3 regions of the Asticcacaulis sp. DW145 genome follow, and region 3 is predicted to be linked to each of the others. Evidence: predicted binding sites of a transcription regulator. Region 3 holds the regulator's gene; each other region holds the start of a gene.

Region 1 (9,851 bases), on a different replicon from region 3:
CCTTGCGTGCAAAAAGTTCGACCAGAGGCGTCTCAATTACGTCGAGCGCCCATTTCAACTCTGGCTTGCCAGCGATAGCCGTTGCGATGCGCGTCAGCGGCATCAGCTTGCGACCGGCATTGCGATCTGTGATCGTCAGTCGGGCCACAGCGCCGCCAAAGGCATAGCCGCGTTCCGGGGATTGCCCGAGGCGCGCCACCTGAGCCGCGATGTCGCCCGTGAGGTCGATCTCGCCGAAGACCTTTTTGCGTCCGTCACCGATGACACGGTTGATAGCCTTGTCCGACAGGTTGTTCCAGCGGCGCATGATCTCATGGATCGACGCCCCGGTCTCTTCGGACTCTGGAATGGCGATCTTCTGGATGGCGTGGGTCAGGTCGTTGGTCGAAACGTCGAGCCGTTCGCACAGGACTGGGCTGTGCAGAAGCTCAAACACGGTCGCACCCTGACGACGCAACCAGTCTTCGAGCACACGGGCAATGGTTTCGCGGGCGTGGCGGCTGTAAAGGTCCTGCGGCGAGGTGCAGACTGGTTCGGTAGGGCTGACCACCTTGGGCTTGCTCTTAGTCTCGGGCAGACCCTCAGTCAGCAAGGTGTAGGAGCGGAATTCGCCGGTATCGTCAGAAAAGACTTCCTTGGTAACCTTAATGGCGGCGGCCCGGCGGGCGGTCAGAAGCTCACGCGCCTGAGCGATGGCGGAGTCGCGGTCATTGAGCGCGTTCTGCAATACCCAGCCCGATTGCGGCGTTTTGCGCGAGAAAACTTCGTAGTGAATTTGACCGGCCATGAAGCCCCGACACGTTTCGTCAATATTGGCTCTTTATGACCCGCTTGTCACAAATGCTGCCATTCGCGTCGAATTGTGGACGAATCCTGTTAAATTAACGTTGAAGGCGCTGTGGGGCCTGATTATGACCCCGGAGCGGCCTATATTTGGTCAATAATTGAGTGTTTGGCGTAAATGGCGTTATAGGTTTACGCCAGACGACAGAGAACCGGAGGGCTCATGGCCAGAATTACCCTTGTCGATGATGACGAAAACATTGTCACCAGCGTTTCGCTGGCGCTGGAAAGCGGGGGACACACGGTGCAGGCCTATCATGACGGTGCGGCCGGTCTGGCTGCGCTTGAAAAGGATCCGCCCGATCTCGCCATTCTCGACGTCAAAATGCCGCGCATGGATGGTATGGAGGTTCTGCGCCGCCTGCGTATGAATTCCAACCTGCCGGTCATCATCCTGACCTCGAAGGACGATGAAATCGACGAGGTGCTGGGTTTCAACCTCGGTGCCGACGACTATATGCACAAGCCCTTCTCGCAGCGCCTGCTGCTTGAGCGGGTCAAGGCCGTCCTGCGCCGCGCCGGCGTTGTCGATCAGGGCGAGCCGCCCGAAACGCAGGAAGCTCTGAATGCCAAATCGCTAAAGCGCGGCAAGCTGGTCATGGACGCCGCACGTCACGAGTGCACCTGGGATAGCAAGCCGGTCCGCCTGACCGTGACCGAGTTTCTGCTGCTGCACGCTCTGGCGCAACGTCCGGGTTTTGTCAAAAGCCGCGACAACCTGATGGATGCGGCTTATGACGATCAGGTCTATGTCGATGACCGCACCATCGACAGCCATATCAAGCGGATGCGCAAGAAGTTCCGTTTGGTCGATCCGGAGTTTGACTCCATCGAAACCCTTTATGGCGTAGGCTATCGCTACCGCGAAGTGTAAATCATGGTGTCTGGCCGCCTCCCTCAGACCTCCCCGGTTGGCTGGGGAGGCATACCGCTCGACGTGAATCGCGCCGGATGCGGTGGAGAGGGACGCGCCTGATGCCCGGCACCGAACCTCAAACTCGCCTTTTTCTGCCCCTCTTCGCACGCATCGGCTTTTTCCGGGCGCGTTTGGGGCGGCTGATCCTGCTGCTGAATCTGGCCGGGCTGCTGATTCTGGTCGTCGGTGCGCTGGTGCTCAACGAGTTCCGTCAGGGCCTCATCGACAACCGCAAGGAGTCGCTGATGGCGCAAGCGGAGACGATGGGCGAAATTATTGCCGAAGTCGCCACCGCCGGCGATCCCGAGCCTTATCTGGAGCCGCAATACGCCGTCCTGGTTCTGGGGCGCTTTGTCCCGGCCGAACAACGCGCGCGTCTGTTTGACGCCAAAGGGCACCTGATCACCGACTCCTATTCGGTGTCTGAACAGGTGGATGTGCGTAATCTGCCGCCGATCGAGACCTCTGGCCCGGACCCGGAGCGGCGCAAGGCCCGTAACCGCAAGCAGGAACTGGCGCACGAGGCACTGGAGGCCGAGGTCAGACAGGCCCTGAGCGGTGAAGCCGTCGCCTCCGTGCGCTATAACGAAAAGGGCGAAAAGGTCGTTTCCGTCTCCGTGCCGCTCAAGCGGGTCAAGGCCATACTGGGCGTTCTGACCATTGAGGCCGGGGATGTGGACAAGATCGTGGCCGCGCAGCGCTGGGCCATGTTGCCCTTTATTCTTGTGGCGCTGGGCGTCAGCCTTTTCTCGTCTCTGCTGCTGCACTGGCTGGTCAGCCGGCCGATCCATCGTCTGTCGGATGCGGCCGATGCGGTCCGGATGCAAAAGGCACGCACCTTCTCCCTGCCGGACCTCGAATCGCGTCACGACGAGGTGGGCAGTCTGGCCCGTTCGCTGCAATCCATGACCGAGGCGCTGCAAAAGCGCATGGACGACATCGACCGCTTCGCCGCCGACGTGTCGCACGAAATCAAGAACCCGCTGACCTCGATCCGCAGCGCGTTGGAGACCCTCAGCCTCGTCAAGGACGATGCGGCCAAGGCGCGCCTGATGGCGGTCATCCAGCAGGATGTGCGCCGTGCCGACCGGCTGATTACCGATATCTCCAATGCCTCACGGCTTGATGCCGAACTGGCAAGGGATGTGCCCAAACCCGTCGATGTGGGGGCGCTGCTCGAAGACATTGTCTCGCTCTATCAGCACATGCCCGACGGGGCAGCAGTTAGCCTTGACCGGCAACTGACCCCGGCGGCCTCAAAGGTGATGGGCCGCGAAGGGCCGTTGGGGCAGGTCTTCCGCAATGTCATCGACAATGCGCGCTCCTTCTCTCCCGCCGGCGGCACGGTGCGCGTCTGCGTCGCCTATTCCGATGCCGACCCGAAGCGGCCGTTGCAGATTGTTATCGAAGACGACGGCCCCGGTATCCCGGCGGAAAATCTGGAGACCATCTTCCAGCGCTTCTACACCTCGCGGCCCAAGGGGACGGACTTCGGGCGTAATTCGGGTCTGGGCCTGTCGATCTCGCGTCAGATTATCGAGGCGCAGGGCGGCCTTATCTGGGCCGAGAACCGTCTGAACAGCGACGGCAGCGTCGCCGGTGCCCGCTTTACCATCACCCTGCCGAACGTGTATCAGTAACCCATACCTATCCCTCCCTAGTAAACTGGGGAGGGATGATTATCCGGAGCCCGTAGTTGTCCCGAATCATCCTTCACGCCACGTCGCTGACCGTGCCTGTCCGCCGACAGTGGCGGGGCGTGCTGCTGATGGGGCCATCGGGCATCGGCAAGAGCGATCTGGCCCTGCGCGCCCTTGAGGCCGGTTTTCAACTGGTCAGCGATGACTACTCCGTCCTGTGGGCCTCGGGCGATCACATTTTCGCCAGCGCCCCGGACACGATTGCCGGACGCATGGAGGTGCGCGGCATCGGCATCACGCCCCAGCCCCGCCGCACCCTCACGCGCGTAAGTCTTTGTGTACACTGTCAATTATCGCCGCCGGAGCGCCTGCCCGAAGCCGAGCTGACCCCCCTATTGGGTCATGAATTACCCACGCTGAGGCTCAACCCAAGGGAAGCTTCCACTGTGGCCAAACTGCTCACCCGGCTGCGTCTTCTGTCGTGATCCCGCGGATCGGCCTTGGCACCGTCGCATTTTCGTCCTAAATCGAAAGACCTTTTTGCAGTGCAGTGAATTGGGTCTATAATCGGGCTCTTGTGCCGCTCCCCGGACTCCCCTTCCGGGACAATCGGGCGGTCACGTGTAGGGATGACGTCTATATGATCGGACTGGTGATCGTGACCCACGGCGGTCTGGCGGAAGAGTTCGTATCCGCCATGGAACACGTTGTGGGACCGCAGGATCAGGTGACGGCCATCTGTATCGGGCCCGAAGACGACGTGGCTCAGCGCCGTCAGGATATCCTCAAGGCGACCTTTGCCAATGACAGCGGCGACGGTGTGATTCTGCTGACCGACATGTTCGGCGGTACCCCGTCGAACCTAGCCATCTCCGTCATGGAACAGACCAAGGCCGAGGTGATTGCCGGGCTCAATCTGCCCATGCTGATCAAGCTGGCGACCCTGCGCAAGCTGGAAGCCCTGTCCGATTGCGTGCAGCACGCGCAGGAGGCGGGCCGCAAATACGTCACCGTCGCCTCCTACGTCCTTTCGGGTGATAACTGATCGTCACCGCCCGAATTTAACCGCAAGGCGCGGGAAGCGCCGACGGGCCGTTGGCGTCACAATGGAGGTATCCGGTGAGTGAGGAACCATCCATGACCGCTGCCTTTGCCCTGACCGAAGACCCGCGCTGGCGGGCCCTGACCACCCGCGATGCGACGCAGGACGGCGATTTTGTCTATGCGGTGAAGACCACGGGCGTCTATTGCCGCTGCACCTGCCCGTCGCGCCGACCGAAGCCGGAGAATGTGCGCTTTTTCACCAGCGGGGCCGAGGCGCAAGCCGCCGGGTTTCGCCCCTGCAATCGCTGCACACCGGATGAGGTCAGCCCGCGCGCGCGTCAGGCGCAGTGGGTGGCCGAGGCCTGCCGCGAGATCGAAACCGCCGAGGTCGAGCCGACGCTGGACGCACTGGCGCAGCGCGCTGGCTTAAGCCCCTTTCATTTTCACCGGATGTTCAAGGCCGCCACGGGTCTGACGCCCAAGGCCTATGCCCGCGCCCATCGTAGCGGCCGGATGCGCGCCGCGCTAAAAGCCAGCGGCAGCGTGACCGAGGCGATCTATGAGGCCGGTTTCAATGCCCCCAGCCGCTTCTACGCCGATACAGCCCATGCGTTGGGCATGTCACCACGCACTTTCCGTAAAGGCGGCGTGGCCGAGGTGATCCGCTTCGCCGTGGGGCAGTCGCGTCTGGGGGCGCTGCTGGTGGCGCGCAGTGAAAAGGGGGTCTGTGCTGTATTTCTGGGCGACGAGCCGGAAGGGCTGGTGCGCGATCTTCAGGACACCTTCCCCAAGGCTGAACTGGTCGGTGGCGACGCGGCGTTTGAAGAGACCATGGCGCGTGTCGCCGGGCTGATCGAAGCACCGCAAACCGCGCTCGACCTGCCGCTCGATATTCGCGGCACCCTGTTCCAGCAGAAGGTATGGGCCGCGCTTCAGGCCCTGCCCGCCGGCACGCGCGTCTCTTACAGCGATCTGGCTGAGCGGGTGGGCCTGCCCGCCGCCGTGCGCGCCGTGGCCTCGGCCTGTGCCGCCAACAAGATCGCTGTGGCCATCCCCTGTCACCGCGTAGTGCGTACCGACGGCAGCCTGTCGGGTTATCGCTGGGGCGTGGAGCGCAAGGCGGCGCTTTTAGACGCGGAACGCTAAATTTAGAGCCGCTTGATTTGTTCTCTTTTTGTGCTATGTTCGCATTACGTTCTAAAGTGCAATCCGATAAAGTGGAAACCACTTTTCGGAAAAATTGCGCGACAGAACAAAAATTCGCTGCGGAACCGCACCATGGAAAACGAGAACATCGAACCCCTGCGCAAGATCATCCATGTGGATATGGATGCCTTTTACGCCTCAGTGGAACAACGCGATAATCCCGAACTGCGCGGTAAGCCGGTGGCCGTGGGCGGTCTGGAACGCGGCGTCGTGGCGGCGGCCTCTTACGAGGCGCGCAAATACGGCATCCGTTCGGCCATGCCGTCGGTGACGGCGCGGCGCAAATGCCCGGACCTGATCTTCGTCAAGCCGCGCTTCGACGCCTATAAGGCCGTATCGAAACAGATCCGCGAGATTTTCGAGGACTATACGGAACTGGTGGAACCGCTGTCGCTCGATGAGGCCTATCTCGATGTCACACACAATCATAAGGCCATCGCCTCGGCGACCCTTATCGCGCAGGAAATCCGGGCGCGGATCAAGCTGGCGACCGGGCTGACGGCCTCCGCAGGCGTGTCCTATAACAAGTTTCTGGCCAAGATGGCCTCGGACTATCGCAAGCCGGACGGGCTCTACGTCATCACGCCGCGCATGGGGCCTGAGTTTGTCGAAACCCTGATGGTGGGGCGTTTTCACGGCATCGGCCCGGCGACCGAAGAGAAGATGAACCGTCTGGGCATCCTGACCGGGGCCGATCTCAAGGCGCAGGACCTGGCCTTTCTGCAAAAGCATTTCGGCGTGTCAGGCGACTATTACTACAATATCGCGCGCGGCATCGACCATCGCCGCGTGCAGCCCGACCGGGTGCGCAAGTCGGTGGGGGCGGAAAACACCTTCTTTCAGGATATCTTCTCGCTGGAGGCGGCGCGTGCGGCGCTTTCCCCCATCGTGGACAAGGTGTGGCGCTACTGCGATCAGCACGGCACGCGCGGGCGTACCGTGACGCTGAAGGTCAAATATACCGACTTCCAGCAGATCACCCGCAGCTATACGGCGGCCGCCACCGTCCTCAACAAGGACGAATTGGCGCGCCTGTCGGGTAGCCTGCTCGAAAGCGTCTTCCCGATCGCCAAGGGTATCCGTCTTCTGGGCGTCACCCTGTCGTCGCTGGGTGGCTCGGAGGCGCAGGCCGAGCCGCAGCAATTATCGCTGGCCATTTAATTAAAGGTGGTGGCTATGTCCGCCCCTTCCTTGAGCGTCAGGGTGACCGGTGTGCGTTCGACCACCTCGGCCAGTCGCGCCCTCTGAGCGTCATCCAGCGCGCCCGTCAGCGTTAAAACGCGCGTAATCTTCGAGCGCTTGTCGTCCTTTGTGTGGTGCAATTCGACGTCAATCGCCTCCAGCGGCCAGCCCTTGCGCGCCGCATACATACGCAGCGTGATGCAGGTGCAGGCCGCCAGCGACGCCAGCAGCAAATCGTAGGGGGCAAACCCGGCATTGCCGCCCCCCAGCGCTTCGGGCTCATCGGCGTTCAGGCGGCGTCCGCCGGTGTCGATGGTGGTGAGAAAGTCAGTGGTACCAATATGAGCGCGCGCATGGGCCATGGAGGGTCTCCTTTGCGGCAACACTATATCCGCCGGGGCGCCCTTCCTATGGCTATTTTACGCAGCGACACCGCAAATAGACAGAGGCGGCGGGGTGCTAGAGCATTCGTCGGATCAGTTGAGCTGCCGTGTTGCTCTAATTTTTGTAGCGCCTCATGTCTTTCCAAAAAGTGGTGTTCACTTTTCGGCATGAGGCTCTAGCCAACCCAAGAGGTAAACGCATGACCACCCTGTATGGCCCTGAGGCCCGCGAACGCATCTGGTCCCTGATCAAAGACACCAGGGTGGCCATGCTGGCGACTCACACAGCGACGGGCCTGCTGCACGCGCGGCCCATGATGCCGCAAATCCGCCACCCGGAAGACAAGGCTTTTGACGGCGTGCTGTGGTTCTTCACCGGGGCCGATACAGGCAAGATGGCTGAAATCGAAGCCAATCCGGCAGCGCTTCTGACTTTTTCCGATCCGAAGGGCCACAACTATGTCGCTATGAATGGCACGGTCACGATCAGCCGCGACCCGGCGATCATTGAGGAACTGTGGTCGGCCGCAGACAAGGCGTGGTTCCCCGATGGCAAGGACGATCCCAATCTGCGCCTGCTGCGTTTCGAAGCGAGCGACGCGGAATTCTGGGACAGTCCCGGTCTGGTTGCCGCCGGTATCGCCTTCCTTCAGGCTCTGGTTACCGGTGAACGCGCCGACCCGGGCGACCACGGTCAGGCCGATCTCGACATTCCGGATTTTCCGGAGGCGCGTTCCGCCTCGCGCGGCGACGGCCCGCGCTCAGCCAGCGAACCGCTGCGCGAAAAAGTCCCGGCGTCCGTCGCCCCGCGTGATCCGCTCTAACCCTGTTGAGGCGACGGCCAAGGTGGCAAAGGCCCATAGAGAGACCAAACAAAAAAGGCAGTCACGGGATTAAAAGCGTGCTGCCGGTGGTGGCGCGGCTCTCCAGAGCTTCATGAGCCGCGCGTGCCTCGGTGAGGGCAAATCGTTGATCAATCCGTATACGGACCTTACCACTCAGGATGACGTCGAACAGGTCCTGCGCCGATTCCAGAAGCGTTGCCCGATCACGGTTATAGCCAAAAACCGAGGGCCGGGTGAGAAACAGCGAACCCTTGGCATTCAGCACCGAAATATCGACGGGCGGCACCGCGCCTGACGACTGGCCGAACGACACCATGAGGCCCAGCGGTTTCAGCACCTCCAGCGATCCGTCAAACGTGTCCTTGCCCACCGAGTCGTACACCACATCGACCTTGCGGCCGTCGGTGATTTCCAGAACGCGGGCAACAAAGTCCTCCGCGCGATAATTGATTAAATGATCATAACCGTTCTGCCGCGCCAGTTCGATCTTCGACTCAGAACCGGCCGTGCCGATGACCGTAGCGCCCAGGGCTTTGGCCCACTGCCCGGCGATCAGCCCGACGCCCCCGGCCGCGGCATGGATAAGGACCGTATGCTCCGGCCCGACGCGGAAGGTCCGCCGCAGCAGATATTGCGCCGTCAGGCCTTTGAGAAAGGCCGCCGCCGCAACCTCATCGCTAATGCCGTCGGGAACCGGGATCAGCTTGTCGGCAGCGATCAGGCGCGTCTGCGCATAGCCGCCGGGGGTCGCCGAATAGACCACCCGGTTACCGGGTTTCACGAAATCGACGCCTTCGCCCACGGCTTCGACAATGCCCGCCCCTTCATTGCCCGGCACAAAGGGCAGGGCGGTCTTGTACAGACCGGAGCGGAAATAGGTGTCGATGAAGTTGACGCCGATGGCGGTGTGACGCACCCGCGCCTCACCGGGCCCCGGATCGCCGACCTCGATCTGTTCTACGCTGAGAACCTCCGGCCCGCCGGTCTGATGTACTTGAATGGCTGTGGTCATAATCGTTTCTTTCCTCCTCCCTGTTGCGCAGCAATAGGGAGGTGTCAGCGCCATTTATGGCGATGACGGAGGGGGATGACTCCGAGGCTTCTCCCCCTCCGTCTTTTGTCGCTACGCTCCAAAATCCACCTCCCCACGCCAAGGCGCAGGGAGGAGATTAAACCACCTCGCCCGCGCGGAAAATCAGCGATGATCCCGGTTCGACCGTCGTCCATACCTCATCGTGGGTGAGGGGCTGGGTGGCGATGATGATGACCTTGTCATCGGGTGTGGTTTCCTGCGCGAAATCGACCTGCATTTCGGCGTCGATCAGGGTCGCACGACCGAAGGGGGCGCGGCGCTGGATATAGGTCAGCTTTTTCGTGCAACTGGCGTAAAGCGACCGCCCGTCGGTCAGTAAAGCGTTGAAAACGCCCATCTTGCGCAACTCGGCAAACAGTCGCTTGACTTCTTTGTCCAGAACGCGGGCCGGCGGATAGTCCATATATTTGCGCACCAACTGATCCAGAATCCAGCAAAAGGCGTGCTCGGAATCGGTGGTGCCGATCGGACGGAAAAAGCTCAGCGGCAGGGCTTTGACGCCTTTGAGCTGTCCATTGTGGGCAAAGGTCCACGCCCGGCCCCACAGTTCGCGGGTAAAGGGATGGGTGTTTTCCAGCGCCACGCGGCCGCGATTGGCCTTGCGCACGTGGGCGATGACCGTCTTGGACTTGATAGGGTAGTCACGCACCAGCGCCGCCAGCTCGGACGTCGCCGACGGGTTCGGGTCGTGAAAATTGC
Region 2 (9,851 bases), on a different replicon from region 3:
AGCCAGCGTCGAGAAAAAAACGCACCGGGGTCAAGTGAACCGCAAGCGTTAGTCTCCACTTGCGGGGTTCAGTTCAGAGAGGATGAGGTATTCCTCAAGTGCGTTGTAATCAGCTCTCGGTAGAGGTAGGCGCTTGAGCTGCACCCGCTACCTCGGCACTGCCTGTTTCCGTTGCAGTGGATGCGGCGTAAAAGAAGAGGCCCGCAATGAGGAAAGACAGACCGCTCCAGAAGAGGCGGCTGGCTATGTCAGGCTTGGCAAGCTCCGGAGCCACGGGAAGGTTCCGCATAAGGTCAGAGGGAAGGGGGAGGCACTCTAACGCCGGCAGGTCACCCTTTGAGCGACCGAAGATCCGGTGATCCGCCATGCAATGCACTTATTTGCAGGCGTTCTATTACGGCGCGAATATTGCGCCTGCGTAAATTCGTACGCAGGTGCAAAATTATAAAAATTTTGCAAATGTCGTTCAGGTCGCGATTTCAAAGGTCAGGGGGGCACCCCAAAACGCATCAACGATTTTTGGCTGCTTTCCAGCGTTGCCGGTGGTTAAGAACAGGCGACGGCCGGAAACCCCAACCGTAAACTTGCTATGGCGCTCGAGATAGCGCTCTAACGCTGATGCGACGGAGGAGGGCTGGTGAATCAGAGGGGTGCCTTCGGGAAGTGCGTCTCTGAACAGGTCCCCTATGATTTCATAATGGGTGCAGCCGAGGATGGCGCGGTCGGGATAGCGCCCAATACGCGTTTTCAAGGCTTGCACGCGACTATCTACGACCGCTCTTAACTTCTCCTCACTCTCGCCTGCCTCGATCATGCCCGCCAGGCCAATACACGGCTCGGTGAAGACGGCCAGGTCCTGCCTGCGCTTGTCGATCTCAATTTCGTAAACACGCGAACGAGCCGTCGCTGTCGTGCAGAAGATGCCAAGCACATCGACGTTTTCAATTTTTGCCCCGCGACGTTCGGCTTCATGCTCCCATGGCAGGCCCGTGGCCGCCTCAATTGTCGGGACGATTATCCCTAGGACATTCACGGGGCGCCCGACAGATTTGCGATAGTCCGCCAACCATGTCGATTGAAGGCGGCGCAGCGCCACAGCTGAGGCGGTATTGCACGCCAGAACCACGATTGAGGCCCCGGCATTAAAAAGGATTTCGCAGCCTTGGCGGGTCAGCTCTACGATCTCTTCGCCCGAGCGTTCGCCATAGGGGGCGTGTTTTTGATCGCCGAGATAGATAAAGTCAGCCTCTGGTATCCGATCCACTAGCGCCCGGTGAATACTCAATCCGCCTACGCCTGAATCGAAAACTCCTATAGCCATCTCATAACCCCATACGCGAATGCGACGATGTTGTCGCAGTGAAGTGAGGACCTGTCTATAGCCCTGTGCCCTTGTCGCCAGCAAGGGTGCATGCTTAGATGATTGCACTTGGAACGGACTTTGCGATGCCACACGTACACACATCGTGAAATCTTATTGGGAGCACTCGATGGAAATGGATCGCCGTATGGTTATGGGACTGATGACGTCAGCAAGCCTGATGCCTGGGGTGGCGCTTGCAGGCCCAGGTGAAAATGTTCTTACCCAGCCCTGGACGGGTCCATACGGGGGTGTACCACCATTCGATAAGGCCAAGATCGAGGATTTCGAGGCGGCGTTTGATGCCGCGATGAGATCCCAGAGGGCGGAAGTGTCGGCCATTACGCAGAACAAGGCAGCTCCTACCTTTGAGAACACCATTGTGCCCCTTGAGACGTCCGGTGCGGAGATGGAGCGGGTCTCAACACTTTACGGCGTCTGGAGTGGAGGTCTTTCGACTCCGGACCTTCAGGCCATTTCCAAGCGTCTTTCCGCGAAGCTCGCGGCTTTTGGCGATGAGATCAACCAGAACGAAAAGCTCTTTCAGCGCATAAAGGCCGTTTACGACAAACGCGCCTCGCTGAAGCTGACGCCTGAGCAGGACCGTTTACTGTGGGTGACCTATAACGGCTTCGTACGTTCAGGCGCCGCCCTTTCACCACAGGCCAAAACGCGCGTTGCCGAGATTAACAAAGAGCTCTCAACGCTCTTCAATCAGTTCTCTGATAATCTGCTCCATGACGAAGAACAGGTGCTCTATCTTGGCAAGGATGAACTGCCGGGGCTCTCGGAGGGATTTCTGGCCTCCGCCGCCTCGGCGGCGAAGGCGGCAGGTAAGGAAGGGCTTTATGCTATACCCAATACCCGCTCAGCGATGGAACCCGTTACGACCTTTTGTACAAACCGCGCCACCCGCGAAAAGGTCTGGCGGCTTTTCGTAAACCGCGGCGACAACGGGGATCAATGGGATAACAATGCGCTGATCAGGAAGATCCTCAAACTTCGGTTTGAGCGCGCTCAGCTGCGCGGCTATCCGACACACGCCCACTGGCGGGTGGAAAACGCCATGGCCAAGACCCCTGAAAATGCCATGAAGCTGATGGAGTCGGTATGGCCTGCGGCCGTTAAGCGGGTGCATGAAGAAGTCTCTGACATGCAGAAGGTCGCCGACGCCGAGAAGGCGGGCATCACGATTGAGCCCTGGGATTACCGCTTCTATGCAGAGAAGGTCCGCAAAGCCCGTTACGATCTCGACGAGAACGAAATCAAGCCCTATCTCCAGCTCGATAAGCTCGTCGACGGCATGTTCTGGGCAGCCGGACAGACCTATGGCTTCATGTTCAAAAAAGTCGAAGGTCTCCCGGTTTTCCATGAGGACGTGACGACATATGAAGTCTCTCGAGATGAGAAGGTAGTGGGCCTTTTCTACTTTGACCCCTATGCTCGCAAGGGTAAGCGCTCAGGTGCGTGGATGAATGCCTATCGCAGCCAGTCACGCGATGGGACGAAGGTCAATATGCCGATCGTCTCAAACAACTCGAATTTCCTGGAAGCGGCGCCAGGCGAGCCCATTCTGGTGTCCTGGGATGACGCAACGACCCTCTTCCACGAATTCGGCCACGCCATCCATGGCCTGTCCTCAAATGTCACCTATGCCTCTTTGTCGGGTACTTCCGTAGCTCGGGACTATGTCGAGTTTCCCTCTCAGGTGAATGAGCGGTGGTTGTCGACCCCGGAAGTGCTTTCGCGCTTTGCTCTGCACTATAAGACGAAGGCGCCTATGCCGGCTTCCCTTCTGGAGAAAATCAAAAAGGCCGATAACTTCAATCAGGGCTTTGGCACGGTGGAATATCTGTCCTCGGCCCTCATTGACATGAAGCTGCATCTCGCCGGCGATGCCGATATAGATCCGGATGCCTTTGAACGTGACGAGCTGACAAAGCTCGGTATGCCGAAGGAAATCGTCATGCGCCACCGCACGCCGCAGTTTGCCCATGTCTTTTCATCGGACGGCTATTCGGCTGGCTATTACAGCTATCTTTGGGCGGATGTTGTGGCTGCTGACTGCTCTGAAGCCTTTGCTGAGGCGCCAAAAGGCTTCTACGACAAGGCCGTTGCCGGTCGGATGATGAAATTTATCCTGAGCGTAGGAAACACAATCGATCCAGCGGACGCGTACCGCCAGTTCCGCGGCCGTGACGCCGACCCAGCGGCACTTATGAGGTCTCGCGGGTTTGCGTGACTGAGCCGAGTAGCAATGCCTAGCGAAGGCCGGAGCCTGCGGGCTCTGGCCTTCGTCAATTTTGGATTGTACCATGAAGTAAAACTGAGTATCACGAGCGGGTTCAGCGAAGCGGTGCCATGCAGATCAAATGCTATGATATCAAGGGCCCTGTCCTTTTAACGCCGAAAATGGTCGGCGACGCGCGCGGCTATTTCATGGAAGCCTTCAAGGATCCTTGGTTCCGCGAAAACGTGGCGGATGTGACGTTTGTGCAGGATAACCAGTCTCTGTCGGCAAAAGTCGGGACGATCCGAGGTCTACACTTTCAGAGAGCACCTTTGGTCCAAGGAAAGCTGGTCCGTTGCCTTCGCGGTGCGATCTTCGATGTGGCTGTTGATATTCGGCCGGGATCTGCCACCTTTGGTCAGTGGGTAGGGGAGATGCTGACACCTGAGAACGCGCTTCAGCTATGGGTACCGGAGGGCTTTGCCCACGGCTTTTGTACGCTCGAGCCGGATACGGTAGTTTTCTATAAGGTAACGAACCCATATAGCGCGGCGCACGACGCCGGTATTGCGTTTGATGATCCTGAAATTGGGATTGAGTGGCCGATCGATCTGGCCTCAGCGGTCCTGTCCGATAAGGACAAGGCCCAGCCTAAGCTTTCAAGTCTGCGCTAAGCACAGGCCTATTTTATTTTAGGACTCAAAATGCGAATTCTGGTCACCGGCGGCGCCGGTTTTATTGGTTCGGCGCTTGTCCGTTATCTGATCTCTGAAGTGGGGGCGGCGGTCTTAAACCTGGATAAGCTGACCTATGCCGGCAACCTGGCCTCGCTGGAACCTGTAAAGGGCGCTAGTAATTACAGCTTCCTTCAGGCAGATATATGTGATCGTGATGCGGTGGTTTCGGCCATTAACGGATTTAAGCCTAACCATATCATGCATCTGGCCGCCGAAAGCCATGTGGATCGCTCGATCACCGGGGCGGGTGAGTTTGTGCAGACGAATGTTATCGGCACTTTCACCATGCTCGAGGCGGCGCGCCATTACTGGAATGGCCTGCAAGGTGAAGAGAAGGCGAATTTTCGCTTCCTGCATGTGTCAACCGATGAAGTTTATGGATCGCTTGGAGAAACAGGGCTCTTTGAAGAAGTGACGCCCTATGATCCTTCCTCGCCCTATTCGGCATCAAAGGCCGCATCTGATCACCTGGCGAAGGCGTGGCACCGTACCTACGGCCTGCCTGTCGTAGTTTCGAACTGCTCGAACAATTACGGCCCTTATCATTTCCCGGAAAAACTGATTCCGCTGAACATCTTAAATGCGCTGGAGGGTAAGGCGCTGACGGTTTACGGCGACGGCTCCAATATTCGCGACTGGCTCTACGTGAAAGACCACGCGCGGGCCCTACACCTGATCGCGTCAAAGGGCCGTCTGGGTGAAACCTATAATGTCGGTGGTCGCAATGAGCGCAAGAACATCGATGTGGTCCACCGTATCTGCGCCCTTATGGACGAGATGAACCCCAAAGGGGCTCCGCACGATCGACTGATCACCTTCGTGACGGATCGCCCGGGCCACGACCATCGCTATGCGATTGACGCCACCAAGCTTGAAACGGAGCTTGGCTGGAAGGCGCGCGAAAACTTCGACACGGGTATTGAGAAGACCGTGCGCTGGTATCTCGACAATGAACAGTGGTGGCGTCCCTTGCGTGGCGGCGTTTATACGGGCGAGCGTCTGGGCGTTTTCGGCGAAAAGGTCTGATGATGCGCATTGTCGTTACAGGCAAGGAAGGCCAGGTCGACACCTCTGTTCAGGCCTTAGGTGAGAGCCTTGGTCTTGAGATCATTCGTGTGGGCCTGCCAGAAATCGATTTATCAAAACCTGAGACCCTCTCTGGGCCGATTAAGGCGGCTCGGCCGGATGTGATCATCTCTTCGGCCGCCTACACGGCGGTTGATAAGGCTGAAAGTGAAGCGGCTCTCGCTCAGGCGATTAACGCTGAGGGGCCAGGTGAGCTGGCAAAGATTGCGGCTGAGCTCAATATACCCCTCCTTCATCTGTCTACGGACTATGTGTTCGCAGGCGACAAAGATGGCGTCTATAGCGAAGGCGATGCCCCAGGTCCTGTGAGCGTCTATGGGGTGACGAAGCTGTCCGGTGAAACGCAGATTGCCGCGGCTACGCCCAACCATGTCATCTTAAGAACGGCGTGGGTCTACTCCCCCTACGGCAATAACTTCGTCAAGACGATGCTGCGTCTTGGTGAAACGCGTGACGAGCTGAATGTCGTGGCCGATCAGAGAGGGTGCCCGACCTATGCGCCAGAGATTGCCCGCGCCCTTCTTTTGATCGCGCAAAAGCTTGTTGGCGATCCCGATCCTGCGTTGCGCGGGATATTCCACCTGACAGGCCAGGGCGAGACGACCTGGGCCGGGTTTGCCGAGGCGATCTTTGAAGGTTCTGCCTTGCGTGGCGGAAAGGCCGTAAAGGTCAATCCGATCCCGACTGAGGCCTATCCGACGCCGGCAAAACGTCCGGCCAACTCACGTCTCAGCGGCGAGAAGCTGGCTGAGGTTTATAATCTGCGCCTCGATCCATGGCGTGTGTCACTTGATGATTGCCTGACGCGCCTGACGGGTGTCGCGGCGCCGGTGAAGGAGTAAGTCTATGAAGGGAATTATTCTGGCGGGCGGCAGCGGTACGCGTTTGCATCCGATGACGATTGGCGTCTCCAAGCAAATGATGCCGGTCTATGATAAGCCGATGATTTATTATCCGCTGTCGACACTGATGATGGCGGGTATACGTGAGATCCTAATCATCTCGACCCCGCACGACCTGCCCCTGTTCCGCAAGCTTCTGGGCGACGGGCAAAAGTGGGGCATCGAGCTCAGCTACGCGCCGCAGCCGAGCCCCGATGGTCTGGCCCAGGCCTATATGATCGGTGCAGACTTTGTGGGGCGTGAGCCCTCCTGTCTGATACTTGGCGACAACATCTACTATGGCTCGAACTTAACTGAGACACTGGAGGAGGCTGCGACACTGACGTCAGGCGCTTCCGTTTTTGCTTATCAGGTCTCAGATCCTGAACGTTATGGGGTCGTGGAGTTTGACGACGTCTTCAAGGCGCTATCGGTGGAGGAGAAGCCGGCTAAGCCTAAATCCAACTGGGCGATTACGGGTCTCTACTTCTACGACCATCAGGTGGTCGATATCGCAGCCAATCTGGCCCCGTCAGCACGTGGTGAGTACGAGATCACGGACGTGAACCGGGTTTATCTGGAGCGTGGAGCGCTGAGTGTGCAGCCGATCGGCCGCGGCTATGCGTGGCTTGACACCGGTACGCCCGACAGCCTCCTTGATGCCGCCGAGTTTGTGCGTGTGCTTGAAAAGCGTCAGGGCATGAAAATCTGCTGCCCGGAGGAGATCGCCTGGCGCAGAGGTTATATCACTGACACCGAGCTTGAAGGGCTCGCAAAGACCCTCGGTAAAAGCGATTATGGGCGGTATTTGGGTAAGTGTGTGCAATCAGGGCGCTAGGCCAGGCAGCCCTGATACACACTTTATTTGTGCACTCACTTAATGCATGTATGCTTTGCCCTGACTTGGTGAAACTGTGCCTCAAATTGGAGGCACAGATGCGCGAAATTAAATCCACCGCCACAGTAATGGTCATGGCCTTTGGTTTTGTAGGGGCCCTAATCGCGGGCCTCACCGTCGGACTCACCCATTAAGTCGCGAATTCATCATACGTGGCCATCAACTCGCTCGAGCGACGTTGACAATCTGAAAATGGAACATATCATGAACTCATGAAAAAGAGTTTGCGTGAACGCCTGGCTATTCTCTCGGATGCGGCAAAGTATGATGCGTCCTGCGCCTCTTCCGGCACATCGAAACGGGATTCGCGATCCGGCGGACTAGGATCAACAGAAAGCTCGGGCATTTGTCACGCCTATGCGCCTGACGGGCGTTGCATTTCTCTCCTCAAAATCCTGATGACGAATTTCTGCATCTATGACTGCGCCTACTGCATAAATCGCTCCTCGTCCAACGTCGAACGTGCCCGTTTCAGCGCTGACGAAGTCGTCTGGCTTACCCTGGAATTTTACCGGCGCAACTACATTGAAGGGCTGTTTTTATCCTCTGGGATTATCCGCTCATCGGATTACACCATGGAGCAAATGGTCAAGATCGCTAAAGATCTACGCCTGAAGCATGACTTTCGAGGCTACATTCACCTGAAGACCATACCCGAAGCCTCGGCCGCACTAATCGAAGAGGCCGGGCTCTATGCCGACCGCCTTTCCATAAACATAGAATTGCCGACGGATGCCGGGGTTGAGGCCTTCGCCCCGCAAAAGCACCCACAAAACATTCGCCGTTCCATGGGCGAGCTCAGGCAGAAGATCGATGAGTTCTCAGAACCCACCTTCCGGCGGCGTCGAAAGCGATTTGTCCCGGCCGGGCAGTCGACCCAGATGATTATCGGGGCCGACGCAACGAACGACGCAACGATTTTGGGCTCCAGTGCTTCGCTCTATGGCCGCTTCAGACTAAGACGCGTTTATTACTCGGCCTTCTCTCCCATTCCCGATGCTTCAAACGTTTTGCCACTGATAAAGCCCCCCCTGGCCCGTGAGCACCGCCTCTATCAGGCTGACTGGCTTTATCGCTTCTATGGGTTTGACATCGCAGAGATTACGGCCGGCCGCAAAGACGGGATGCTCGATCTTGAGCTCGACCCTAAACTTGCCTGGGCATTAGAAAACCGTGAGCGGTTTCCGGTGGACGTCAATCGGGCCGATAAGGAGGTGCTTCTTCGGGTCCCCGGGCTTGGTGTCAAATCGGTTCAGTCTCTTCTGAATGCGCGCCGTTACAGGCGCCTGAAAATCGAGGATCTGGTACGCCTCAAAATCTCGGTCCGGAAGGTGAAGCCCTTTATTGTCACCGACGATTGGACCCCCATAAAACTCATCGACCGTGGCAATCTGCGTGAACTGTTTGCGCCAGCGCCTGAGCAACTGGTTCTGCTGTGAAAGTCAAACTGAAGGCGCGTGGTAACTATGAAGAATGGCGTAAAGCGGCAAGGGCAGCGCTGACTAACGGCCTTGCGCCACAGTTTGTGGACTGGGTCGTCGAGACTGAGACGTACGACCTTTTTGGGGAGGCCGCTTCCTTTGGTGATGCTGCCGTTAATGAGGCTTCGGACGGCGCTTATCCGACACCAGCAAACCCCAAGAAGCGGACCGTCTCAACCCCGGCCGCCTTCGTTAGTTCCGCTTTTATAGAATTAACAAAGATGGCGATTTGTCATTCCGACGCAAAGCGCTTTGACATCTGCTATCGTCTGTTATGGCGCCTGCAATCCCAAAAGCATCTGTTGAACGATCCCGCAGACCCGGACGTTCGCGCGCTGCATGGGCTCGTGAAGTCAGTCCGACGCGATATGCATAAGATGAAAGCCTTCGTACGTTTCAAGGAGACGCAAGCTCTCTCAGAGCGCCGCGCCTTTGTCGCGTGGTTCGAGCCGGAGCATTTCATTGTCGCTCAGACAGCGCCTTTTTTCCAAAGACGTTTTGGAGACATGGACTGGATCATAGCCACGCCTAAAGGGTCTGCCGCGTGGAAGGGGGCAAGGCTTCATTTCAGCGAGGAACCGGCAAAACCGTTTGAATTAAAGGATGAAGCCGACGATCTATGGCGAACCTACTACGCAAATATCTTCAATCCTGCACGGCTTAAGGTTTCGGCGATGCAGTCTGAGATGCCAAAAAAGTACTGGAAAAACCTCCCCGAAGCGGCGCTTATTCCCGAGCTCATTCGCGATGCAGACAGACGCGTACGCCAGATGCATGAGCGAGCTTCCAGCGCTGAAGTGCCGGCATTTCATCGCGCCCTTAAGTCACGAATGACCGATCGGTCATAATGACGCCTTGCGTTTCTGGACCTCACTTGGAGGGTTCACCCTCTTGTGCCTCCATCAGAATTCCTATGCGGACAATCAGTTCGGCGGTGATGCGTTCGGAGGGCTGAGTGAGGGACAATTCCATCAAAGTGGAAATATGATTGGCTACCTCATTTCGGCGGCTGACCGGCACGAGCCACAGTAAGCTGCGCTCAAGCGTGCGCCAGTCGAGGACGAACATAGGCAGGGCAGGGGAGTGCGAGTGTTTCATGAAGAAATCACACCACAACCACCGCGCCTGCACCATCCTTCAAGGGGTACGATCACACCGAAGGCAGGAGGGTTCGGTTA
Region 3 (9,851 bases):
CTGCCGGCCTTGTGATGGAAGGGCCCGTAAAGATTGTTCAATCGCACCAAGTACACCGACCGAGTGACGGTCCTTGTTGCGTATGACAATGTGATAGCGGCTCTTTCGCTCTAGCAAACTGGTAATATTTGCCTTGCCGTATTCACGGCGGAAAATCACGAGATCCGCTTCCCAATGACCGAAGGTCTCGCGACTAGCGATATCTTCAGGCCTCTTATTTATGTTGCAATACAACGGAATATGGGAGCCGCGTGGTTTCCGCCCCCGCAATCCACGTCGTTTACGTCTTCGTTTGGCAAGAAGCGTATATAGCGCCATGTCACGGTTGCTGCGATCATAGACAAAACGATAGATCGTCTCGGAGCAAACACGTCCAGTCTGGGCTTCGAGCCTTGGATGAAGTTTCAGCCTTCCAGCGATTTGCTCTGGTGACCAATGTTGCTGAAGCTTGTCGATGATATAAGCCCGGAGGGTACGATTACGTTCAAGCTTGCGCTGTTTAAACCGCCGTTTGCGGGCAAGTTCGCTGGCTGTCCACGGAAACCAGCCTGAAAATTCCGGGTACTTATCTCGGAAAAAATTGCGGCGCAGTTCACGATAAATCGTCGACTGATGGCGTCCAACGATCTTTGCGATCTGCGACAACGGAACCTTGCGCTCCAGAAGCTTCATAATCTGGCGACGCTCAGCCATGTCGATGTGGCGGTAATGATGGCCCAATGTTATATCTCGCTTTTGAAGAGGCGACTGATTTGGTTGATCATTCGCACTTCAAAATAGAGTCCACCGCGCTACACCAAAATATCGCATAATAAATCTTATGGGAAATTTAGACGTGCTGAGGCGCGAAACCGTTGAAACGTCCGGGCGTCGGGCCATTTCCGTTTGGTTTTTGTGTCGCCTTTGCCTATATCGCTTGCATGGGAGTTGGCCATGATCCTTGTCATCGATAATTACGACAGCTTCACCTATAATCTGGTGCACTATCTGGCGGAACTGGGTGCGGAAACGCAGGTCTACCGCAACGACGCGCTTAGCGTTCAGGACGCGCTGGCGCTGAAGCCCAAGGCGGTTCTGCTGTCGCCCGGACCGTGTGCGCCGGATCAGGCCGGCATCTGCCTGCCATTGCTGCGCGCCGCGCCCGAAGACCTGCCGATCTTTGGCGTCTGCCTGGGGCATCAGTCGATCGGTCAGGCCTATGGCGGCGACGTCATCCGCGCCAAGACGCTGATGCACGGCAAGACCAGCCAGATCCATCACAAGGATATCGGCCTGTTCAAGGACCTGCCCAATCCGTTCACGGCGACGCGCTATCACTCGCTGGCCATCAAGCGTGAAACCCTGCCGGACGACCTGATCGTTACCGCCTGGACCGACGACGGCGAAATCATGGGCGTTCAGCACCGCACGCGACCGATCCACGGCGTGCAGTTCCATCCGGAATCCATCGCCACCGAAGGCGGCCATCAGATTCTGGCCAACTTCCTGCGACTGGCCGGTATCGAGAGCCACAACCTCTATGTCTGACGCCTTCAAACCCTTGCTGGCCAAGCTGGCAGACGGTCAGACCCTGTCCGACGCCGACGCCGAAATCTTCTTTTCCGCCTGCTTGCGCGGCGAACCGACCCCGGCTCAGGTGGCCGCCGCCGTGACCGCCATCCGCCTGCGCGGCGAAACCGTCGGCGAAATCGCCGCCTGCGCCCGCGCTATGCGGGCCGCCGCCAAAACACTCGATCACCCTTATGATACGGTCGATGTTTGCGGCACCGGTGGCGACGGCCTGCACACGCTCAACATATCCACAGCCGTAGGCTTCGTGGCGGCCGGTGGTGGCCTGAAGGTCGCCAAGCACGGCAACCGCGCCATTACCTCGAAATCCGGCACGGCGGATGTTCTGGCCGCGCTGGGCGTCAATATCGACGCCACGCCGGAGCAGCAGCGCAAGGCGCTGGACGAAGCCGGTATCTGCTTCCTCTTCGCCGTAGCGCATCACGGGGCGATGAAACACGTCTCCCCGATCCGGCAGCAGCTCGGTTTCCGCACCATTTTCAACCTGCTGGGCCCCCTCACCAATCCCGCCGGTGCGCGCCGTCAGGTGGTGGGCGTGCCCTCCCCGCGCTTTATCGAGCCGATTGCCAAGGCCTTGGGTCAGCTTGAGGCCGTTCATGCCTGGGTCGTGCACGGTTCCGGTCTGGACGAACTGACCACCACGGGCGAAACCGAGGTGGCGGAATGGAAGGACGGCAAGCTGCGCCTGTTCACCATTACCCCCGAAGCCGTGGGCCTGCCGCGCGCGGCGCTGGCTGACATTACAGGGGGTGCCCCGGAACACAATGCCACGGCCCTGCGTCGCCTGCTGGAGGGCGAAAAAGGCCCCTATCGCGATATCGTCATGCTCAATGCCGCAGCCGCCTTCCTCGTCGGCGGGGCGGTGGAGACCCTGGGCGAAGGGCTGGATCACGCCGCCGCCAGCCTCGATGACGGCAAGGCCCTGGTCGCGCTCGACCAACTTGTCACCCTTACGAACAGCTAAGTCATGTCCGATATTCTGGAAAAGATCGCCACCTACAAGCGCACGGAAGTCGCCGAACGCAAGCCTGCGGCGTCCCTGTCAGCGCTGGAGGCACGCATCAAGGACGTCAGTGCGCCACGTGGCTTTCAACGCGCGCTGGTGGCCCACAAACAGCCGCGCAGCCTGTCGCTGATCGCCGAAGTCAAAAAGGCCAGCCCCTCCAAGGGCCTGATTCGTGAAGATTTCGAACCGGCCAGTCTGGCGGCGGCTTATCAGGCCGGCGGAGCGTCTTGTCTGTCGATTTTGACCGATGCGCCGAGCTTTATGGGGCACGAATCGCACTTTGTGGCGGCCCGCAACGCCGTCACACTGCCCTGCATCCGCAAGGAATTTCTGGTCGATGTGTGGCAGGTTGCCGAGTCGCGCAGCATCGGCGCCGACGCCATTCTGGTGATTATGGCCATGATCGACGATGCCCTCGCCGCCGATCTGATCGCGGCGGCCCATGCCTATGGTATGGACGCCCTGGTCGAAGTACATGACGCACCGGAAATGGAGCGCGCGCTTAAGCTCGCCTCTCCGCTGATCGGTATAAACAACCGGAACTTAAGAACTTTCGACGTCGATCTGAAAACGACCGAAGAGCTGTCGGCCATGGTCGGACCGCAGCACGTTCTGGTCGCCGAAAGCGGCATCTTCACGCCGCAGGACGTGGCGCGGCTCGAAAAAACCGGGGCCACGGCCATGCTGGTCGGCGAAAGCCTGATGCGGCAGGGTGATGTCACTCAGGCGGCGAAGAATCTGCTCACGCCCGCTTGACAAGAATCAAGAACGCATACAGAACACTTTGCACAAGTTCATGACTTGTTCACCATTCATGCGCTAAATATTGCCATGTCCGGGGACAAACTTTTGCAGCGGGTGGACCTATGCTGACGACCAAACAACGCGAACTTCTGATGTTCATTCATGAACGCATCAAGGAAACGGGGGTGTCTCCGTCCTTTGATGAGATGAAGGAGGCGCTGGATCTGGCGTCGAAGTCGGGGATCCACCGGCTAATAACCGCTCTTGAAGAACGCGGATTTATCCGTCGCCTCGCACACCGGGCTCGGGCTCTGGAAGTCATAAAGCTGCCGGATCAGGCCACGACCGCCGCGCCGCCGCGCGGACGTCAGGCCTTTGTGCCGCAGGTGGTCGAAGGCACCCGCCCTGCTACCCCGGCCCCGGCGTCCAAACCCGCCAATGACGAAGGGCGCGAGCTGCCGCTGCTGGGCAAAATTGCCGCTGGTGTACCCATTGAAGCGCTGGGTGCCGAGCGCGACCGTATCCGCGTGCCGGAAATCTTCGTCGGTTCGGGTGAACACTATCTTCTCGAAATCGAAGGCGATTCGATGATCAATGCCGGTATTCTCGACGGTGACTATGTGATCATCAAGAAGTCGGACTCGGCGCAGTCGGGCGAAATCGTCGTGGCACTGGTTGATGGCGATACGGCCACCCTGAAGCGTCTGCGCAAGAAGGGTGCGTCGATTGCCCTTGAGGCGGCCAATCCGGCCTACAAGACCCGCATCTACAATGCCGACGAAGTGGCCGTTCAGGGCAAGCTGGTGGGCCTGATGCGCCGCTATCACTAACCCTTGGTCCACGGCCGCCGACCTCTCAGAGGCTGGGCGGCCTTGATGTGCCAGTCTTTGCTCTTTGTGCGCGTCAGTTCCATCGCGCCCAGCCGTTCAAAGTCTGAAGCCGTGATGCGATTGACACGGGCGCAGACCGCCGGCCATTCGATCACCTGAGAGCGCAGAACGATCAGATCGGCGGATTGGCACAGGGCCTCTATCTGTTCCGGTTTGGGCGCTTTGCGGCCGAAAGCGAAGCCCACCCGGTAGGGCGCAGTGGCCGCAGGCAGGCAAACATAGCTCTTGCACACATAATCCTGCGCGCTCCTCAGAGGGGCATCACTCAGCGCATAGTGTTTGAGCCACAGTTGATAACCATACTGGCGCACAGTGGGACGCAAGCTATAGGCCGTGCCATCGACGCGGATTGCCGCATTGCTGCCTTCGGCATCGAGCCAGAAATCGGGCGCTGCCTCGCGCGGCAAGTAGATGACCGCCAGAGCCGCCAGCAGGCCGACCCAGCGCATCTGACCGCGGATCAGGCACATCCACAGAACACCCGCCGTGGACAGGGCCAGCGCCAGATTGGGCGGGGCCGCCACCGTCAACACCGCGCCGGGCAAATCTGCCACAAAACCCGCAATGGCCGCGATCACAGACAGCCCCTGCTGGGCCACCCACAGCACGGGCGTGCCCAAAGGCGTGGCACTCAGTACCGTGCCAACAGCCAGAGCCGGCATGACGACAAACCCCGTGATCGGGGCTTCGAGCAGGTTACTGATCAGGCCATACATCTGGGCGCGGCTGAAATAGAAGACGCCGAACGGTGTGGTGGCCAGCCCGGCCACCGTCGAAGCCAGCACCGAGACCTTCAGTCCATGCCACATGCCCTGCCAACCCCGCACCCACCATGGCACGTCCAGTTCGCGGATGGGATTGCGCGACACTTCCGCCAGAGCCAGAAGCGCCGCTGTGGCGCAAAACGACATCTGAAACCCCGGTTCCAGCACCGCCTCCGGCATCAGGAGGAGCACGATGAGAGCCGCTATGGCGAGTGCGCGTAAACTGTCGAAGAGGATGGCCCCAAAGGCTACCCACGCGACCACGGCGGCGCGGATCGCCGGGGCCGGGGCACCCGAAAGTGCCAGATAGAGCGCTACGGCGACCATCCCCACGCCGGCCGCCAGCTTTTTGATGGGGTAGCGCAGCGCAATTACCGGGATCAGGGCCAGAGCGCCACGGCAGGCAAAAAAGGCAAAACCCCCGACTATAGCCATATGCAGGCCGGAGATGGATAGGATGTGCGCCAGTCCCGAATCGCGCATGTCTTCGACCAGGTCAGGGGCCAGAAAGGCCTGATGCCCCGTGACCATGGCAGCGGCAAATCCGCCCATGCGGCTGTCCTCGACTTGCGTGACCAGGCGTCGGGTCACGTCCCAGCGCAGGTGATTGAGCGCCACGATCCGTTGCAGCCGCGCCGGCAGGGGTGGCGCCTCCAGGGTCCGGATGCGGCCCGGCGCGAATCCGACGGCACCGACCCCATCGGACCAGGCCGTGCGCGCATAATCATACCCCCCCGGAGACTCGGTCCCGCCGGAGGATGAAGAATGGCGAACACAGAAATTGCCTGACCGGGTGCCAGATCGGGAGGCAGGGCGCGCAGGCTCAGCCGAACGCGTATGGGGGTCTGTTCCGGTGCGACACCCGACAGTCTGAGCGGAGCCAGCAGAAGTCGGGGCTCGGAAGTGTCTGTCCCGACGATATCGACAATTACCGCCTCAAGCGTGACCTCCATCTGTGACGCGGCCAGAACCGGGGCGGCCACCCGGTGCGTGCGCAGCTTGCACAGACCGACCCCCAGCGCGACCATCAGAAGCAGCAGGCAGAATGTGCGTATCGCCCGCCTCCCCTCCTGTTCAAAGCGAATTTGGGTCGCGTGTTTGACTCCGAAAAGCGTTGCATACTTTTCGGAATACGCTCCAAGCGCCAGAGCATAAAGGCCGCCCGCGATCATTATCGCGCCGACGACCCATAACCACGGCGGCTCAAAACGCAGACTGAGATAAGCGGCGCAGCCCACCCCCGGGGCGACCGGCAACTACAGGACCAGACGCCCCGTCTGCTGCGCGGCACCGTCGCGGATATAGCGGCCGATGTCAGTAAACCTGACCCGCGAAAGAGCGGCGCGAAGTCGCTGCAAACCCTGCCCTCCCCATGATGGGCTACACCCCTAGCTTACAAAACACGGCCTCGCACGGGGTGCAAGAGACGTCTAAAATGCGTTGTCGCTTATAAAATTGATTTTTACCCACGGTAAAAATGGACGATATCTGTCGCTTTGACCTTTAAAGTTAATACCCCTTTCTCTTCACAAAAATTTGTTAAGTCAGACAAATTGACGCCGCCCTGCGCTCCGCCATACAAACAGAAATATCTTTTAAAAATAGATGTTTATGCTCACAAGGATGGCGTCGCCACCGCCTGCCAAGGGCAATAAGAGAAGCCACGCCCCCTTGATTTCAGGGGTCCGGCACGACCTTCCAACGCGAGGGCAGCGCGAGGATCGAAACAGACCCTTTTCATTTAGGTTTTCACTTTATATAGCAGGTGCAACGAAAATGCCGTTTGCATTGCACACAAAGATAAGAGGTAAGCACGTCATGACCCAGACACCTCCTGCCAAGGTCACCGTCGGCGACAAGGTCATGGATTTGCCGATCCTGAAGGGCACACTGGGCCCGGATGTGATCGACATCCGTAAACTCTATGCGCAGTCCGATGCCTTCACCTACGATCCGGGTTTTACCTCCACGGCGTCGTGCGAATCGAAGATCACCTTCATCGACGGTGATCAGGGCGTGCTGCTGCACCGCGGTTACCCGATTGATCAACTGGCCTCGCAGTCGAGCTTCCTCGAAACCTGCTACCTGCTGCTCCACGGCGAACTGCCGACGGCGGCGGAGTACGAAACCTTCGAGAACACCATCACGCGCCACACCATGCTGCACGCGCAGTTCGACCGTTTCTTCGACGGTTTCCGCCGCGACGCGCACCCGATGGCGGTCATGACCGGTGCGGTCGGTGCCCTGTCGGCCTTCTATCACGACAGCCTCGACATCCATGACGCTCAGCAGCGCGAAATCTCGGCGCACCGCCTGATTGCCAAGATGCCGACCATCGCCGCGCGCGCCTTTAAATACAGCGTCGGTCAGCCCTTCGTTCACCCGAAGAACAATCTGTCTTACGCCGAAAACTTCCTGCGCATGTGCTTCGCCGTTCCGGCCGAAGACTATGTGGTCGATCCGGCGCTCGTCCGCGCTATGGACCGCATCTTCATCCTGCACGCCGACCACGAACAGAACGCCTCGACCTCGACCGTGCGTCTGGCCGGGTCGTCGGGTGCCAATCCGTTCGCCTGTATTGCCGCCGGCATCGCCTGCCTGTGGGGTCCGTCGCACGGCGGGGCCAACGAAGAAGCGCTGAACATGCTGCGTGAAATCGGCACGCCGGAAAAGATCCCGGAATTCATCGCTGGCGTGAAGGACCGCCGCTACAAGCTGATGGGCTTCGGTCACCGCGTGTATAAGAACTACGATCCGCGCGCCAAGGTCATGCAGACCTCGGCCTACGAAGTTCTGGCCGCGACGGGCCGCGAAAACGATCCGCTGTTCCAGGTCGCCAAGGAGCTGGAAGCCGTCGCCCTGAAGGACGAATTCTTCATCGAGCGCAAGCTGTTCCCGAACGTCGATTTCTATTCCGGCATCACCCTGTCGGCCATGGGCTTCCCCACCACCATGTTCACCGTGCTGTTCGCTCTGGCGCGCACCGTGGGCTGGATCGCCCAGTGGAAGGAAATGATCGAGGATCCGGGTCAGAAGATCGGCCGTCCGCGTCAGCTCTATACCGGCGCGACGCAACGCGACTTCGTGCCGCTGTCGCAACGCGGCTAAAGCGGCTCAAGCGAAAACGGAAAAGCCCGCCGGAAACGGCGGGCTTTTTTTGCCATCATACCTGAGTGGCGGCTTCCAAACCCAACCGGGAGGCCTCCTGCCGCAGGGCCTTCTGGGCGGCCCCGAAGCTCGCCGCGCCGCCGCCGTCGCAATTATAGAGGATGGCCAGCGTCACCTGCTCGTCGATAAAGCTACGCAGATGGCCGGTGAAGCCATTAATCCGCCCGCCATGCGTGCAATAGCGGCGGCTGTCTTCGGTGATGCCCAGCCCCACGCCGAACCCATAGTTCAGGGGCTCATTGCCCTGCCGCTCCCACGCGGGCTTACCGGTCTTCAGCAGAGCCGGCGTCATCATGGCCTCGACGCTGTAAGGCTTGACAATCTGATGGTTCAGCAGGGCGGCGTGCCAGCGACACAGGTCCTCGGTCGTCGAACGGATGGCCCCTGCCCCGCGCAGGAAGGTGGGCGAAACCGGCAGGTTGGGCAGGAAGCCCCCTCGGGTCGGCGTGTAGCCGCGCGTCACCGCATTGGTGACCTCGCAACTCTGGTCGATGGTCGTATTGGCCATGCCGGCGCGCTCGAACAGGTGTTTGCGGCAAAAATCGGCAAAGGTCTGACCGGACAGGCGCTCAACGATCGACGACAGCAAGGTAAAACCGGAATTGGAATAGGCCCAGCCCATGCCGGGCGCAAAGCGATAGAGCGGCTTGCCCGCACGGATCAGCTTGAGAATATCCTCGCTGCTGTAATCGCGGGTGCGTGCCTCATCCAGAATACTGTGGTCCTGACGGTTGATATAGTCGCCGATACCGGAGGTGTGGCTCATCAACTGACGCAGGCTGACCTCAGTGGCGCGTGGGAAATCCGGCAGGAATTTCGACAGCGGGTCGTGAACGCTCAGCAGCCCCTGTTCGGCCAGCACCAGAATGGCCACGGCGGTGAACTGTTTGGTGATCGAGGCGATGCGCAGGCTCGTTTGCGGCGTGAGAGAGACGGCGCTGTCGATATCCGACTGACCAAAGCCTTTGGAATAGAGCATGACGCCCTTGTGCATGACGCTCAGGCTCAGGCCCGGCGTCTGACGGGTGTCGATCATGGCCTGCGCCAGGGCGTCCAGCGTAGGCCAGTCCTTGAGGGCAGGCGTGTTGGGCCCCTCACCGGTTTGCGGGCCCTGCGCCATGATCTGGGGGCGCAGGGCGCTGCCGCCCAGAGCCGCCAGACTCAAGGCTACCGCCGCACGGCGCGTCATACCCCCCAAAGGATACGAAAAACGGGTCATGGTAAATGATGTGCGATTTATATCTTAAGTCTGTGTTAACGCGCCGCCGAAGGGCGGTTCTCTCTGAGATCGCGTCAAAACCAGACCCTAAATTAGGCGAGAATCGCGTCAGGACAAGGGCGAAATCCGCCGTGTGCTTTAATGCCTGACCTGCATCAGGTGTTGCAGCACGGCTTCGGCTGCCCGGATGGCCGGGGCCGGTTGACCCCGCCCCATTAGGTCAAGCGCCGCGTACTGGGCCTCGGTCTGAGCGGCGCGGAAGGCCGGATCGTCCAGCCTCTGACTGAGCGCGGCGACCAGATTGGGCGTCGTGCAATCGTGCTGGATGAATTCCGGGGCCACCCCCTTGCCTGCCATGATGTTGAACAGGGTGACGTGGGTGAGTGGCGACATGTGTTTGAACAGGAAATAGGTCAGGGACTCGACCTTATAGGCGACGATCATCGGACACCCGGCCAGAGCCAGTTCGGTCGTCACCGTACCGGAACAGG

What was found. The regulator LexA, encoded in region 3, represses DNA repair genes until DNA is damaged. The targets are predictions, from matches to a motif close to ATGTTCNCNANNTGTTCT.
Region 1: the regulator LexA is predicted to act here: its motif matches at 5,625-5,642, upstream of dinB (DNA polymerase IV).
Region 2: the regulator LexA is predicted to act here: its motif matches at 7,387-7,404, upstream of AACH73_RS10700 (putative DNA modification/repair radical SAM protein).

What each region holds. Positions count from the first base shown of each region.
Region 1 is NZ_AP029024.1:1,980,395-1,990,245, reverse strand. It holds gene AACH73_RS09200 (hypothetical protein) at 1-787, opposite strand, end outside; gene AACH73_RS09195 (response regulator transcription factor) at 1,007-1,717, shown strand; gene AACH73_RS09190 (stimulus-sensing domain-containing protein) at 1,819-3,399, shown strand; gene AACH73_RS09185 (HPr kinase/phosphatase C-terminal domain-containing protein) at 3,456-3,884, shown strand; gene AACH73_RS09180 (PTS sugar transporter subunit IIA) at 4,040-4,444, shown strand; gene ada (bifunctional DNA-binding transcriptional regulator/O6-methylguanine-DNA methyltransferase Ada) at 4,537-5,589, shown strand; gene dinB (DNA polymerase IV) at 5,722-6,810, shown strand; gene AACH73_RS09165 (OsmC family protein) at 6,807-7,193, opposite strand; gene AACH73_RS09160 (pyridoxamine 5'-phosphate oxidase family protein) at 7,415-8,038, shown strand; gene AACH73_RS09155 (quinone oxidoreductase) at 8,100-9,071, opposite strand; gene AACH73_RS09150 (class II glutamine amidotransferase) at 9,229-9,851, opposite strand, start outside.
Region 2 is NZ_AP029024.1:2,338,403-2,348,253, reverse strand. It holds gene AACH73_RS10730 (aspartate/glutamate racemase family protein) at 467-1,321, opposite strand; gene AACH73_RS10725 (M3 family metallopeptidase) at 1,491-3,602, shown strand; gene rfbC (dTDP-4-dehydrorhamnose 3,5-epimerase) at 3,722-4,264, shown strand; gene rfbB (dTDP-glucose 4,6-dehydratase) at 4,295-5,353, shown strand; gene rfbD (dTDP-4-dehydrorhamnose reductase) at 5,353-6,255, shown strand; gene rfbA (glucose-1-phosphate thymidylyltransferase RfbA) at 6,260-7,132, shown strand; gene AACH73_RS10700 (putative DNA modification/repair radical SAM protein) at 7,405-8,631, shown strand; gene AACH73_RS10695 (TIGR03915 family putative DNA repair protein) at 8,628-9,521, shown strand; gene AACH73_RS10690 (hypothetical protein) at 9,544-9,771, opposite strand.
Region 3 is NZ_AP029025.1:739,015-748,865, reverse strand. It holds gene AACH73_RS14645 (IS30 family transposase) at 1-720, opposite strand, end outside; gene AACH73_RS14640 (aminodeoxychorismate/anthranilate synthase component II) at 934-1,527, shown strand; gene trpD (anthranilate phosphoribosyltransferase) at 1,520-2,533, shown strand; gene trpC (indole-3-glycerol phosphate synthase TrpC) at 2,537-3,331, shown strand; gene lexA (transcriptional repressor LexA) at 3,442-4,149, shown strand; gene AACH73_RS14620 (ComEC/Rec2 family competence protein) at 4,146-5,591, opposite strand; gene AACH73_RS14615 (DUF4131 domain-containing protein) at 5,561-6,229, opposite strand; gene gltA (citrate synthase) at 6,792-8,081, shown strand; gene AACH73_RS14605 (serine hydrolase domain-containing protein) at 8,137-9,360, opposite strand; gene lpxB (lipid-A-disaccharide synthase) at 9,499-9,851, opposite strand, start outside.